2 regions of the Shewanella maritima genome follow, and region 2 is predicted to be linked to the other one. Evidence: predicted binding sites of a transcription regulator. Region 2 holds the regulator's gene; the other holds the start of a gene.
What was found. The regulator sigma-54, encoded in region 2, starts transcription at its own class of promoters, with help from an activator protein. The targets are predictions, from matches to a motif close to GTTGGCACGNNNNTNGNNT.

Region 1 (7,490 bases), 730 kb from region 2:
CAATCAGCACAAGTATGTGATCATTCTTACTGGCTAAAATCGCTTATAACTTCGTTAGAAATTTTGAAGCTAGAACAACTAGCTCGCTACAATTTCTGTCTTGTTCTAAGCGATTTTTCCGGCGTAATCTCTGAACACTTATTTATCCTGATTGGTATAGCCCTGATAAATTTTCTAGTATGCGCTCTGTCGCCGCTGCTAAGCCGACTTTTGCTCTTTGGTTGATGTTATACCAAAGCTCTGGAGTTTGTTCCATGACCTTGGTCGCGTCATTGCTTTGATTGTCGCGTATCACCAACACTGGGGTTATGTCTAAATGAAAATGACTAAACGTATGCCTAAACCCGCTTAGCTCATGTTCGGCTAGTGTTAGCTGGTTGTCTGCGGCGAACTGTTCAAGCTGAGCTTGTGAATCAAATTGCGGGAAACACCAAAGTCCGCCCCAAATTCCACTTGGTGGCCTTTGCAGTAGTTTTACCTCAGGCGAATTACCCATTATACCCGTTGCTTTATCTAACTTTAGCTCAACTAGCATCCAGGCCTGCTTTGCAGGGATCGTTTTTTTCGGCTTTTTTCCAGGGTACTGGGTTTGCTTGCCCTGAAGCTGCGCTTCACAGTCGATAGCGATAGGGCATTGTTCGCACTTTGGTTTTGAGCGAGTACAAACATTGGCGCCCATATCCATCATTGCCTGATTAAATTTTTGAATATCTTTTTTGGGAGTAACCGTTTCAGTTTTCTGCCACAGACGTTGCTCAACGCTTTTCTTACCTGGCCAGCCATCAATAGCGTCGTGGCGAGCCAGTACGCGCTTAACATTACCGTCAAGAATAGGGTGGTGCTGACCAAGCGACAGAGACAAAATCGCCCCTGCTGTTGAGCGGCCGATGCCTGGCAGTGCTAACACTTGCTCAAACTCTGTTGGAAACTCGCCCTGGTGCATATCACGCACTTGCTGAGCCGCTTTATGAAGATTCCGCGCTCTTGCGTAGTAGCCAAGCCCTGTCCAAAGATGCAGTACTTCATCTTGTTCGGCATTGGCTAAATCCACCACTGTAGGGAAGCGGGTCATAAAGGTTTGATAGTAAGGAATTACGGTTGCGACCTGAGTTTGCTGCAACATGATCTCTGAAATCCATACGCTGTATGGGGTTTTATTTTGTTGCCAGGGTAAACTTTTACGCCCGTGTTGGTCGTACCAAGTAATAATGCGAGAGGAAAATGAGGCTTTTGATTTCATCGGGGCAGTGTATATAGGCAAGCCTTTAAGTACAAGACTGCAAGCACAAGCATGTATCGCAGAATTTCACCCGGTTGAATTTAGCGAGTTCATGTTGATTAGTTTAGTAGCCATATTTGGCGGCATTATTGGCTAATAACACTACCACTCCCGCAGCTTGATTGAGTATAATGACCGATTAGTAAAAATTAATTGACTATCATTAGCTAAGCGACTTAATCAAGCACTAAATGTAGGCTAGGTTTGAGTCTGAGATGTCTCTAATGATAAAAGAGGAAACAATGAGCGACGTAACCACAGCGGAATTCACCGAAGAAGGTAAGTACCTTCGCAAAGTCAGAAGCTTTGTTTTAAGAGAAGGACGTTTAACCAAGGGACAACAACAAGCAATTGACTCACATTGGGCGACTATGGGTTTAGACTACAGCCCTGAGCCACTTGATTTGACTCACGTGTTCGGCCGTGACGCAGACACAGTGCTTGAAATTGGCTTTGGTATGGGAGCGTCGTTAGTTGAAATGGCAGCTGACGCACCAGAATTAAACTTTATTGGTATCGAAGTACACAAGCCTGGTGTTGGCTCTTGTTTATCTGACGCTGGCGCAGCTGGTGTGAGCAACTTACGTGTTTACCATCATGATGCGATGGAAGTGCTAGAAAACGCGATTGCTGATGGCTCGCTTGCTCGCGTGCAGTTATTCTTCCCTGATCCATGGCATAAAAAGCGTCATCACAAACGTCGCATTGTACAGCCTGAATTTGCTCAGCTTATTCGCCGCAAGCTTAAAATTGGTGGTGTTTTCCATATGGCAACAGACTGGGAAAACTACAGTGAGCACATGCTAGAAGTGATGCATGATGCAGAAGGTTTTAAAAACCAGTCTAAAGATGGCACTGTTGTCGAGCGCCCAGATAGTCGCCCTTTAACTAAGTTTGAAGCTCGTGGCCACCGTCTTGGTCATGGTGTTTGGGATATTATGTTTGAGCGCACTGCTTAAACTCGCTGCTTTTTCGTCAATTAAGGAGAGATAACATGGCTAAGAATCGTAGCCGTCGTTTACGTAAGAAACTACGCGTTGATGAGTTCCAAGAGCTTGGATTCGACGTTAACTGGACTTTCGAAGATTCGGTGACAGAGTCACAGATTGACGAGATTGTTGATAAGTTTATCGATGATGTAATCGAGGCGCGCAAATTAGGTTTCCATGGTGGCGGCCATAAAGAGTGGGAGGGCATTATCGCTACTCAAACTCTAGGTAAGTGCACCGAGGAAGACATGGCAGCGGTTAAAGCCTTTTGGGCAGAGCAGCCTGCGAAAGATGTTGAAGTGAGTGCTTTATACGACCTTTACTGGGACTAATGAACATTGCCACAAGCAGATTTACTTAAACAAGCGGTCGACATAGTTCGGCCGCTTTTAGGTCAGGGCAAAGTCGCTGACTATATTCCCGCACTAGCGAATGTTAATCCTAATAAGCTAGCGATTGCGGTTACTAGCATTGACGGCACGACTATCGGTGCGGGTGACTATTTAGAGCCATTCTCGATTCAAAGTATCTCTAAGGTGTTTAGTCTAACTATGGCGCTTAATCTTTATCAAGAAGATGAGATTTGGAGCCGAGTTGGTAAAGAACCGTCAGGACAGTCGTTTAACTCACTGGTGCAAGTTGAGCTTGAGCGTGGTAAGCCGCGTAACCCGTTTATTAACGCTGGTGCGCTGGTAATTGCCGACCTTATTCAGTCTAGACTGAGTGCCCCTAAGCATAGAATGCTTGAGCGGGTACGGGAGATGGCGGGTAATCAGTCTATTTGCTACGACAAAACCGTGGCTCACTCTGAATATCAAGCCAGTGCCCGAAATGCCGCGATTGCCTACCTGATGAAGTCATTCGGCAACTTTCATGAAGATGTTGATACGGTTTTAAAAAGCTACTTCCATTACTGCGCACTGCGAATGAACTGCGCCGATCTATCAAGAGCGATGTTTTATCTTGCTAACAAAGGTAAGACGCTTGCAGGTAAGCAGCTTATTACCCCGGTACAAACCCGTCAGCTTAATGCCTTGCTTGCAACCTCTGGACTTTATGATGGCGCAGGAGAGTTTGCCTATCGTGTTGGTATGCCAGGTAAAAGCGGTGTTGGTGGTGGTATTATCGCAGTTATTCCCGGTGATATGTCGATTTGCGTATGGTCACCAGAGCTTGATGCTAACGGTAATTCGCTCGCTGGCACAGCCATGCTTGAGCATATTTGTCAGCAACTTGGGCGCTCAATTTTTTAACGCGAGTCACTTATCTAACAACAGCTCACAGCTTTAGCCAACATCTCTTTAAAGAGGTATTGGCTAAAGTGCATATTTCCAATCGCACCAGCGTTTGTTTACCGCTATTTGCGGCAAGTTACTTTTATCTCTCGTTTGCTGGTTCAATCACTTACAGCTTAAATCACTTGCAGCTTAAATCACTTGCAGCTTAAATCACTTAGTGCTTTGTGGCACAAACTTGGATTTCTATCATTTAACCTGTTATTCACTCATTGGTTAAATTCCTCAACTCTAGTTAAAAAGACCAACTTGTTAGTTATTTCGCTCATCAAGTCCAACTTGCTAAAGACATTGCCTTAACTTTAAGTTTATGAAAATTATTGGTTTTTAATATTTGGCACACCTCGTGCTTTATCCTAAACAAATTGGAAAGACTTAAACGACTAAGGATGATGACAATGACTAATCAACACTTGCTTAAAGCTGCTGCGGTAACAGGCTTAGTATTATCGACTACTTTTGCTATGCCGGCCCAAGCAAAGATTTCATTCAGCGATGACGAGTGCAACGTAGCGCTTAACTACGATATCACTGTTGAGCCAAAACGTTTGCAGGTAAGTGATCAAGGTAAAGAACAATATCGTATCGAAATGGGTGAGTTGTATGTCAATGGCAAGCAAGTTGAACTTGATGCCAAACAACAAGCGCTTGTTAATCAATACTCTGACGCCGTATCTAAACAAGTACCTGAAGTGATTGACCTAGTTGGTGACGTTGTAGTGTTAGCCACTCAAGCTGTAAGCATGGCGCTGACACCAATCTTAGGTGATGCGGCAGGTAGCCAAATAGATGAGTTAATGGTTGGCATTCAAGATCGAGTTGACGAGTTAGCATACCAGCAGGGTGATCGTTTCTTCTTAGGCGCAACAGAAACCACAATGGAAAATGCGTTCAACGAAGAGTTCGAGAAAGAAATTGAAGAGGTGATGACTAACTCTATCGGCACCATGATGATGGCGCTAGGTGGTCAAATCATGTCTTCTGAAGGTGGCAGCTTTGAAGAGAAGATGGAAGCCTTTGGCCGTAAAATGGAAAACATTGGCGATGACATCGAAATGCAAATCGCTGAGCAGTCAAAAGACATCGAACATAGAGCTGAAAAAGTATGCGAGAACTTCCAGTCAGTTGTTGAACTAGAGCAGCAACTACGCCGAGAAGTACCAGAGCTTGCACCTTATGTACTGACGCAACCTAGCTCGTATGTGGCTAAATCTGAATAAGGTGTTAACTAGCTATCTAAATTAGCTAACCTGTGTTGTCAGTCCTAGAGTTTTGATTCTTCGAAGCTGTTGCTTTCGAAGTTGTTGAAGACGCAGCACGTAAAATCTTCCCTCGATATTTTAACAAATATCCTGACCTTCCCCTGTTACTTCATCCAAGGTAACAGGGGCTTTTTTTGCCTGTTCACGGGCTGGTCGCACAAATAGTTTCCTATCAGTTGCACAAAAAATATCAACTTTGTTCGGCTAAAAAAATTGTCAATTATAAATATAGAGCAATTGGACAATTTTTTGTTATACTCATAAAAATTATAAGAAAAATAACTTGGATTCCTGAAATAGTTGGCTATTTCGGATAATCGTTAACAAGATGTAGACGCCTTCTGAGGTGCATTGTTGCAACCGTTAGCACAATGGTTGAGTAATGTTAGCCGAATAAGTAGACCGCTTATGAACAGAAGGACTTCGCTTAATACTTTTGTGTCGTAATCAATTTAAGGCGACTTCCATGTTAGAACTGTTAGAACCCATTGCAATTTTTACCCATGTGGCTCGAGCAGGCAGTTTTAGTGCTGCTGCTAGACGTCTTGGGATTTCTAAATCCAAAGTGAGTACTCAAGTCGCTGACTTAGAACACAAACTTGGTGTGCAACTTATTCAACGTACGACACGTAGTTTAAGTTTAACTGAGGCGGGTAATCTGCTTTACCTTCAAGGTGAAGAGCTACTGCGTGATGCTGAGCAAGCTGTTGCCAGTGTGCATAACCTCAATGATGCAACTCGTGGTGTACTTAAGGTGGGTATTTCCCAGTCTTTCGGTACCATGCACATCATTCCGGCACTGCCAGAGTTTATGGCAAAGCACCCTGAGTTAGAACTGCAGGTGAGCTTGCTTGATCATAAGGTTGACGTAGTAAGTGAAGGCTTAGATCTACTGTTAACTATGTCTGAGCAGTTACCACTTGGCATGGTTGCCAGGCCACTAATGAAGTGTCAGTTCTTGTTAGCTGCGTCGCCTGATTATATTGCTAAGCACGGCACCTTAACTCGCCCTGAACAGCTAGTTGACCATAACTGCCTTGTTTACCAAGGTGAGTGGCATGAGCACAGCATGTGGCAGTTTAAGAAAGGTGACGATTATTGCGAGATAGGCGTTTCTGGTAATTTCCGTGTGGATAATGCACCAGCGCTTAAGTCTGCGGCAGTAAGTGGCTTGGGTGTGGTTTACCTTGCAAGCTACCTGCTTGAAGATGAGTTAGAGCAGGGTACCTTGGTTCCGTTGTTACCTGAGTGGCAGTTAACCAATAACTTACCACTGCAAGCTGTTTACCCACGCCGTAAGCACTTAGCGCCTAAGGTTAGTGCGTTTATCGACTTTATTAAAGAGCACATTGGTAGCCCGCCATATTGGGACGCGAAATGTGAGCATTTATATAAAATGCGCAAATAGTCACCAACCATACATGGTGAAAACATTGTTCGGAATTTAGTAAAAAGCCGCGAATTAGTTCGCGGTTTTTTGTTTTTGCAATTGAAACAGTTGCTTAGGTTGATCTTGATCACATTGGTAAAAAGTTAACTTCAATGGCTTAGGGTGATCTGGGCAAAAGTCCTATTGCACTCTGTTCTGAAATAAATACAATGACCTCATCTGATTCAAAATGATTTGAACCCTATATTTAAAAAAGAAATGACCCCTTCTTTTTTAAATATACAAATCAGCAACTTCGCAGTTTTGGATCTTAGCTGGCAGCTGTTTTATTTATCAAACAGTGCGAGCCTTCAAACCATCATCCTAATTTTGGTACCCCAGACTTTGTCTGGGGTTATTTTTTGCCTGTAATTCAGCTGACTTGCAGTGACACTCGCCTTATTTGTCTACGTGCTTCTACCTTAGCGATGTATCTAAGCACGCTTTATCCGATAGTTAATCACTCATACTAACCGTTGCGTGCTGTGATTGTGGCAACAAAAAAGGACAAGCGTTTGCTTGTCCTTTTTAGCGATTTTATGTCTATAAGCTAAGTATTAGCTTACTTAACACTCGCAACCCATTGGTCAACTTGCTGCTCTAAAACATCAAGCGGCAGAGGACCATTCTTTAAGATAAGTGTGTGGAAGTCGCGAATATCAAATTTGTCGCCAAGTTTAGCTTTGGCATCTTCACGTAATTCTAGAATTTTGATCATACCTACTTTATAAGCGGTAGCTTGAGATGGCATGACTACGTGGCGCTCAACCATCTTGATAGCATCAGACTCAGCGTTTGGCGTGTTATCAACGTAATATGCGATACCTTGCTCACGAGTCCACTTTTTGGTGTGAATACCCGTATCAACCACTAAACGACACGCGCGCCATAACTCCATTGCTAGACGACCAAAGTCAGAATAAGGGTCTTGGTATAAGCCCATCTCTTTCGGGAAGTACTCGGTATAGAGTCCCCAGCCTTCAGTGTAAGCTGTGTAGCGGCCAAACTTGCGGAACATAGGAATGCCCTCAAGCTCTTGTGAAATAGCGATTTGCATATGGTGGCCTGGAATACCTTCATGGTAGGCAAGCGCTTCCATTTGGTATTTAGGCATGGCCTTCATGTCGTAAAGGTTCGCATAGTAAATGCCTGGTAGTGAACCATCAGGCGCTGGCTGGCTATAGAACGCCTTACCCGCAGATTTTTCACGGAATGCCTCGACCTGACGCACGACAA
Region 2 (7,490 bases):
CAGGTAACGGGTGATATCATTCGCTACAACATTGATAAGCAAGAACTCATAGCCCAAAGTAAGGGCGATGAGCGAGTGATTACCATTATCCAGCCAGAGAACTTCCAAGATCCGTCAGAGCAAGCACCTGTCGAGCAGCAGCCTGAGCCGCAAAGGCGAATAGAACAACAGCAAGAGCCATCAACACAAGGTAATCAGTAGGCTAAGTAATGACAGAGCAAATCACCTTAACGGCTGAAAACCTGGCTAAAAGCTATAAGAACCGCCAAGTAGTGAAAGACGTAAGCTTATCGGTTTCCACTGGGCAAATTGTTGGTCTACTGGGCCCAAATGGTGCAGGTAAAACCACCACCTTTTACATGGTTGTTGGACTTGTAAAAAGTGACCACGGGCGCATTTTAATTGATGCAGATGATTTAACTTCTGATCCAATGCATCTGCGTGCGCGCAAAGGCATTGGTTACTTACCCCAAGAAGCAAGCATCTTCCGTAAACTAACTGTACACGACAACATCATGGCAGTTTTACAAACACGTAAAGAGCTAACTAAAGAGCAACGTGTTGAAGAACTTGAACATTTACTCGAAGAATTCCATATCACTCACATTCGCGATAGCCAAGGTATGGCATTATCAGGCGGTGAACGTCGCCGAGTAGAAATTGCCCGAGCACTGGCTGCAAACCCGAAATTTATCTTGCTCGATGAACCATTTGCGGGTGTTGACCCAATTTCGGTAATCGACATCAAGAAAATTATTCAGCAACTCAAATCTCGTGGTCTAGGGGTGCTGATCACTGACCATAATGTGCGTGAAACCCTCGATGTTTGTGAGCATGCTTATATCGTGAGCCAGGGTAACTTAATTGCCGAGGGGACACCAGATGAGATCTTGAGCGATCAGCAAGTTCGTGCAGTATACTTAGGTGAACAATTCAAGCTATAGTTATTGATGATTTGGTTTCGCTCGCTCAACTACATGGGCGGCGACAGCATTAGCTTCGACTGAGTACCAATCCAGTCTCTCCTAAGGAAACCAATTACAAGCATTAATGTGTGTCTCTTATACGATACCTAGGGATAAGTGGTAAATGAAAGCGTCACTACAGCTCAAAATGGGTCAACACCTGACTATGACCCCACAACTGCAACAGGCAATTCGCCTACTGCAGCTGTCTTCATTGGAGCTACAACAAGAAATACAACAAGCATTAGACTCTAACCCACTGCTTGAAGTAGAAGAATTTTACGACGGTAAAGACGCCTCAAAAGACAAACAAGATCAAGCTGATACCGATTTTAGTGAAGCAAGCCAAAAGTCTGCTGAAACAGATACTTCCAACGTTGATCTCGCAGACTCGCTCAATAAAGAATCTATGCCTGACGAGCTGCCAATGGACACCACCTGGGATGAAGTCTATACAGCCTCACCAGTTGCCAGCACTGGCGCAACCAGCTCTGGCTCACGCGACGATGATATGCCATTTCAAGGCGAGACCACAGAAGGTCTATACGAGCATTTGGAATGGCAAAAAAACCTCACTCCTTTTTCTGATACCGATTTAGCCATCGCCACAGCCATTATCGATGCCATTGACGATACAGGCTATTTAACCCAAAGCACCGAAGATATCCTTAGCGCTATGGGCGATGAAGAGGTTGAGCTAGAGGAGGTTGAAGCAGTACTTAAACGTATTCAGCATTTTGACCCCATTGGCGTTGCTGCGCGCGATCTAAGTGAGTGCCTGCTTATACAGTTAGCGCAATTTCCTAATGACACGCCTCATATTGACAATGCGCGTATGTTGATTGCCAACTATCTCGACCTGATTGCTGGCCGTGACTTTCGTTTACTTATGCGTAAAACCAAGCTTAAAGAAGATGAACTTAGGGAAGCAATTCACCTGATCCAATCATTGAATCCAAAGCCTGGAGCGGCAATCACACCTAGTGATGATGAATATGTCATACCTGATGTTTCAGTATTAAAGAAAAATGGCCGCTGGGTCGTGGAGCTTAACCCTGACAACATGCCAAAAATTGGTGTCAATCAGCATTACGCTTCTATGGCTCGTAGCACCAAGAGCCAGGCTGACAGCCAGTTTATTCGCGGTCATTTGCAAGAGGCTAAGTGGTTCATTAAGAGTCTAGAAAGCCGTAATGACACCCTGTTAAAAGTGGCCAACTGTATCGTACAGTTCCAACAAGGCTTCTTTGAATATGGTGAAGAAGCCATGAAACCAATGGTACTCAACGATATTGCTGAGGCCGTCGAGATGCATGAATCCACTATTTCCAGGGTTACCACACAAAAGTACATGCATACGCCACGCGGTCTATTTGAACTCAAATACTTTTTCTCAAGCCATGTCAGCACAGATGACGGCGGCGAATGCTCATCTACAGCTATTCGCGCCTTTATCAAAAAGCTGGTCGCCGCTGAAAATCAGAAAAAGCCATTAAGCGATAGCAAAATGGCACAACTGTTAGCGGAGCAAGGGATTAATGTTGCTCGTCGTACGATAGCGAAATACCGTGAAGCAATGCTTATCCCGCCCTCAAACCAACGTAAGAGCTTATAAGCTCAATCAAAGGAGGACGATATATGCAAATAAACCTAACGGGGCACCACATTGAATTAACTGACTCACTTAGAGAGTATGTTGACAGTAAATTTGCCAAACTAGAGCGTCATTTTGAGCAAATCAACAATGTGCACGTTATCCTAAATGTCGACAAACAAGTACAAAAGGCTGAGGCTAAAGTCAGCCTTAGTGGAGGAGAAGTCTTCGCCACTTCTGAACACAGCGACATGTATGCTGCAATCGACTCTTTGATCAGCAAACTTGACCGCCAGGTAATCAAACATAAAGAGAAGCTAACCAAGCATTAATGATGGAAATTCGTACCATCCTGCAGCCGGAGTGCACTGCCTGTGCCACTCCGGGCAGTAAAAAAAAGGTATTGCAACTCATCAGCGAAATCGCAGCAGAGCAATACTCAGACCTTTCAGCACAAGAAATTTTCGAAAGTCTTGTCGCTCGAGAAAAAAAAGGTAGTACAGGTATAGGTAATGGCATCGCAATTCCCCACGGCCGTTTAGACAGTATCGAACAGCCTATCGCCGTATTTATCAAGTGCGATGAGGCGATTGACTTCGATGCCATCGATGATAAACCTGTCGATTTACTATTTGCGCTTATTGTACCGTCAGACCAATGTCAGCAACATTTGGCAACGCTGGCTTGTATTGCAGAAAAGCTTAATGACAAGCAAACACTCAAACAGTTACGTAAATCAACAGATAAAACTCAACTCTATCAGGTGATCGCTCAATGAAACTGGTTATCGTCTCAGGTCGTTCTGGCTCAGGAAAGTCCGTTGCACTTAGGGTGCTAGAAGACTTAGGTTACTACTGTGTCGACAATCTGCCGATCCCATTGATCAATACATTGCTTGAGCAGCTTAAAGGCTCACATGAGCTTATTGCGATTAGCGTTGATGTGCGCAACATAAAGGAGCAAGGAAAAGTACTGCAGGCTCAGCTACAACTATTACCAGCCGATATCAGTATCACTAGCTTCTTTTTGAGCTCGAACGACAAAGTGCTACTCAAACGTTATAGCGAAACGCGCCGTTTACATCCATTGTCTAAGCAACACCTGTCTTTGCAAGACGCCATAATTCAAGAAGGTAAATTACTCGAGCCTATTTCGAATATAACTGACCACTTTATTGATACCTCCGAGTTCAACATCTATGAGCTCAGTGACAAGGTTAGAGAAATTTTGCTTGGCAGTGTCGACCGTGAACTGGTGATCAATATCAACTCGTTTGGCTTTAAATATGGTATGCCTAAAGAAGCAGACTTTATGTTTGATGTGCGCTTTCTACCTAACCCTCACTGGGAGCCTGAGCTAAGACCACTAACAGGCCTAGACAAAGGGGTACAAAATTTCCTTAATCAGCAACCTCAGGTAGGTAAGTTTGTTCTGCAAATCGACAATTTTTTCGAAACCTGGATGCCGCAACTTGAGCGTAACAACCGCAGCTATGTCACCATCGCGATAGGTTGTACTGGTGGTCAACACCGCTCAGTGTTTATTGCTGAACAAGTAGCAAAACGCCTTAGCACGCACATCAAACACAAAATACTTGTGAGTCACCGCGAGCTAAGCACGCCAGCACAAAGCTAGCCTATACTTATAAAAAGTGCACAACCCTATGCTGCAACGACAAATAACCATATCTAACAAGCTCGGGCTGCACGCTCGCGCAGCAACTAAACTAGCAACCCTAGCTGCGAAATTCGACGCCGAAATAACGCTTATCCATGGCGACAAGCAAGCAAGCGCAGCCAGCGTATTAGGGCTATTAATGTTGGAAAGCGGTGTAGGAAAAACCATTACCCTCACAGCTAGCGGTAATGATGCTCAGGCTGCACTCGATGCAGTAAGCGCACTGATTGATGCTAAGTTCGAGGAAAACAGTTAACCCTCTGTGATACAAGCGAATTTTTAACATCAATATCATAAAAATGAATTAGTGGTACTCGACTTGATAAGCTACCATTAGCAAAATTTTTTGGGGAGAGTCTACCAATGGGTGTCGAAGTTTTAGATACAGAGCTAACAGAGCAAAGACTCAATCAACTCACCCAGGCCCTAGGAAGCGGCATGTTTGTCCACGTGCGCAACATGCTGCACGACATGGCACCTTCAGACGTTGCCCTCATTCTTGAGTCTTCCCCACCTCGCAGCCGTCAAGTACTATGGCAATTGATTGACCAGGAACAAGCTGGAGAAATCTTAGAAGAGCTTGGTGAAGACCTAAAAGACGCCCTCATTAGTAATATGACGCCGGAGCGGTTAGCGCAAGCAACCGCCGGCATGGATACCGACGACCTCGCCTACATTCTGCGCTCATTGCCTGATACCGTTTATCATCAGGTGTTGCAATCAATGACCAGTCAAGACAGGCACAGAGTTGAACAAGCATTGAGTTACCCAGATGATACTGCGGGTAGTTTAATGAATACCGATACAGTTACCCTTCGCCCTGACGTTAACATTGATGTTGTACTTAGATACCTGCGCCAACGAGGGCATCTACCTGATGCCACAGACATGCTGTACGTAGTCGACAGGCGCGACCAAGTACTAGGCGGTGTAAGACTATCTGATTTATTAACCTGTAACCCTAGTATGTCGGTGCGCGATGTCATGGATATTGAGTTAGAGAGCATTCCTGTCGACATGCCCGCTAATGAAGTTGCGCAACTGTTCGAGCGCCATGACTGGATGTCTGCCCCCATTGTTGATAGCGATGCCAAACTGCTTGGGCGTATCACCATTGATGATGTGGTTGATGTTATTCGTGAAAATGCAGAGCATGACATGATGGGTATGGCAGGTATGGACGACGCTGAAGATACCTTCGGTCCAGTCGTTAAAAGCACCTTTAAACGCTCATTATGGTTAACCATCAACTTATTTGCCGCCTTACTTGCAGCCTCGGTCAGCAACATGTTCGAAAACACCCTTGAGCAATTCGCTACCATTGCAATCTTAATGACTATTGTGCCGAGTATGGGCGGTGTTGCGGGTAACCAAACTTTAGCGCTGGTGATCCGCGGTATTGCCCTTGGACATATTGGTCAAAGTAACTCGCGCTGGCTTATTGGCAAAGAGCTAGCCATTGGCTGCTTAAATGGGGTTATGTGGGCAGTATTAGTATTTGCGGCTGTATGGCTTTGGAAAGGCGAGATAGCATTAGCTGGGCTCATCGGCGGTGCTATGCTGATCAATATGACAGTTGCAGGCTTAGCCGGTGCAGGCATTCCACTTATTCTAAAAAAATTCAATATTGATCCAGCGTTGGCTGGCGGCATGGTATTAACCACTGTCACTGATGTCATCGGCTTGTTCGCGTTTCTAGGCTTAGCTACAGCCTTCTTAATGTAGCACCTCACTCTATCTAAATATGCTTAGGCTGCTTGCGGCAAACCGTCAGCTCAGCCAGCCCTTCAAAGTCCAACATTGGTGCATTTGCACTAATTTTGGGCTTTTTGGTTTTCCCCCTAAAAACACACAAAGTATAACCAACTGATTTTATTGAATTTAAAAATACTTCTGAGTTGGCACAAAGCTTCCTTATAGTCACACATACCCCTAAAGAGGTATTCACCTAAATTAACCTTAACTAGGGCAAATTAGGATGAGAAGACATTGTTAAGAAAAAACAGGGAGAACAAAGCGCTAGCAAGGATAGCTTTAAAGCGCTAACTGTTGAGTCTAGGTGCAAATGCTAAATACGAAATGCTGATTGTTTCATGTTGACGCAAAGCGGCACCTTGTAGTCATTAAGATATATGGAGTTCACTATGATGCGAGTACACAACTTAAATAGTACAAAATGGCTGTTACCTATGTCTGACTTGTTGATGAAAGTTCGACGATTTTACCAGCAGGAGCAATATTTTTATCGTCATTTAGGTATTAGCACCTGGCCAATTAACAAACGCTAACGGTCGACGTTAAGCACAGGGCATAAGCATCAAAGTTATTTTGACCGCTACTAACTCAGTGATACCAAAGCTGACTAATAAAAACAAAAAGTCTATTAAGCGGCCAAAATGCAGTAACTAAATTTAAGGAAGTACAATGCAAAACCTAACTACTAAAGCGCCATTAGGTAGTGAAAGCACCAAGGTTAGTGATAATGAAAACAACTCACTGAGTTCACTTTTAAACCGAGCTTCGAGTGCTGAAAGCCGTAACACACAAGTCTCCGCTAGTCGCAGGCATCATGAGCTTTCCATGCAACAAACACTGGTTCATGAGGTTATTCATCACAACAAACTAGTATCACATGTAGCTAAAGAGCATGGCATCTCGTCTAAAAAGCTTTACCAATGGGTTAAGGCTGCGCAGTCTTCTGCCAACGACAGCAAGCAGCAACAATGTGAACAACTCAACTTACAGATAGCGCAGCTGCAACAGCAACTTGTAAGCCTTAACCATCAGCTACATGCCCTGCAGGCATGAGGCCGAACTTTATAATATGTATCTAGCAAAGCTATAAATTAACGACATTTGATTAGCGGCCTTGAGCTGCACGAGTTTAATGACCAACTCCTGAAACACTATCGAGTAGTCATTAAGAATAAAGTTAGATACGCCAGTTCCGGCAAGAGTGAAGAAGTTAATTCCCATGTCCCCCAGCATGTTGAGTTAACACGCAAACTGCAAACAACACCGCAAATTCTTTCACTCTTGCCATTTTTATTCTTCTTTAGAGGCCGTAGAGGCTGGTCCTTCTGGTATCGATGTTTCTTGAACCAATGTTTCTGGTTCATGAACCACCATGTACCTTTGGGCCTGCCAATCGTATTGGTAAGTCACACCTTGCCACTCATAAAAAGTCTGTGGCCCTTTTATCACCACACGGGCATTGGCAGGTAAACTGTGTAACCCTTCGTCGTAACTAATAC

Region 1: the regulator sigma-54 is predicted to act here: its motif matches at 3,897-3,915, upstream of EXU30_RS03710 (YggN family protein).

What each region holds. Positions count from the first base shown of each region.
Region 1 is NZ_CP036200.1:867,764-875,253, reverse strand. It holds gene mutY (A/G-specific adenine glycosylase) at 143-1,240, opposite strand; gene trmB (tRNA (guanosine(46)-N7)-methyltransferase TrmB) at 1,522-2,238, shown strand; gene EXU30_RS03720 (50S ribosome-binding protein YggL) at 2,274-2,600, shown strand; gene glsB (glutaminase B) at 2,607-3,521, shown strand; gene EXU30_RS03710 (YggN family protein) at 3,962-4,783, shown strand; gene EXU30_RS03705 (LysR family transcriptional regulator) at 5,292-6,233, shown strand; gene EXU30_RS03700 (DUF885 domain-containing protein) at 6,817-7,490, opposite strand, start outside.
Region 2 is NZ_CP036200.1:1,595,095-1,602,584, forward strand. It holds gene lptA (lipopolysaccharide transport periplasmic protein LptA) at 1-201, shown strand, start outside; gene lptB (LPS export ABC transporter ATP-binding protein) at 210-944, shown strand; gene EXU30_RS06915 (RNA polymerase factor sigma-54) at 1,090-2,580, shown strand; gene hpf (ribosome hibernation promoting factor) at 2,604-2,891, shown strand; gene ptsN (PTS IIA-like nitrogen regulatory protein PtsN) at 2,894-3,337, shown strand; gene rapZ (RNase adapter RapZ) at 3,334-4,194, shown strand; gene EXU30_RS06935 (HPr family phosphocarrier protein) at 4,223-4,492, shown strand; gene mgtE (magnesium transporter) at 4,600-5,961, shown strand; gene EXU30_RS20235 (hypothetical protein) at 6,381-6,524, shown strand; gene EXU30_RS06945 (transposase) at 6,661-7,044, shown strand; gene EXU30_RS06950 (hypothetical protein) at 7,282-7,490, opposite strand, start outside.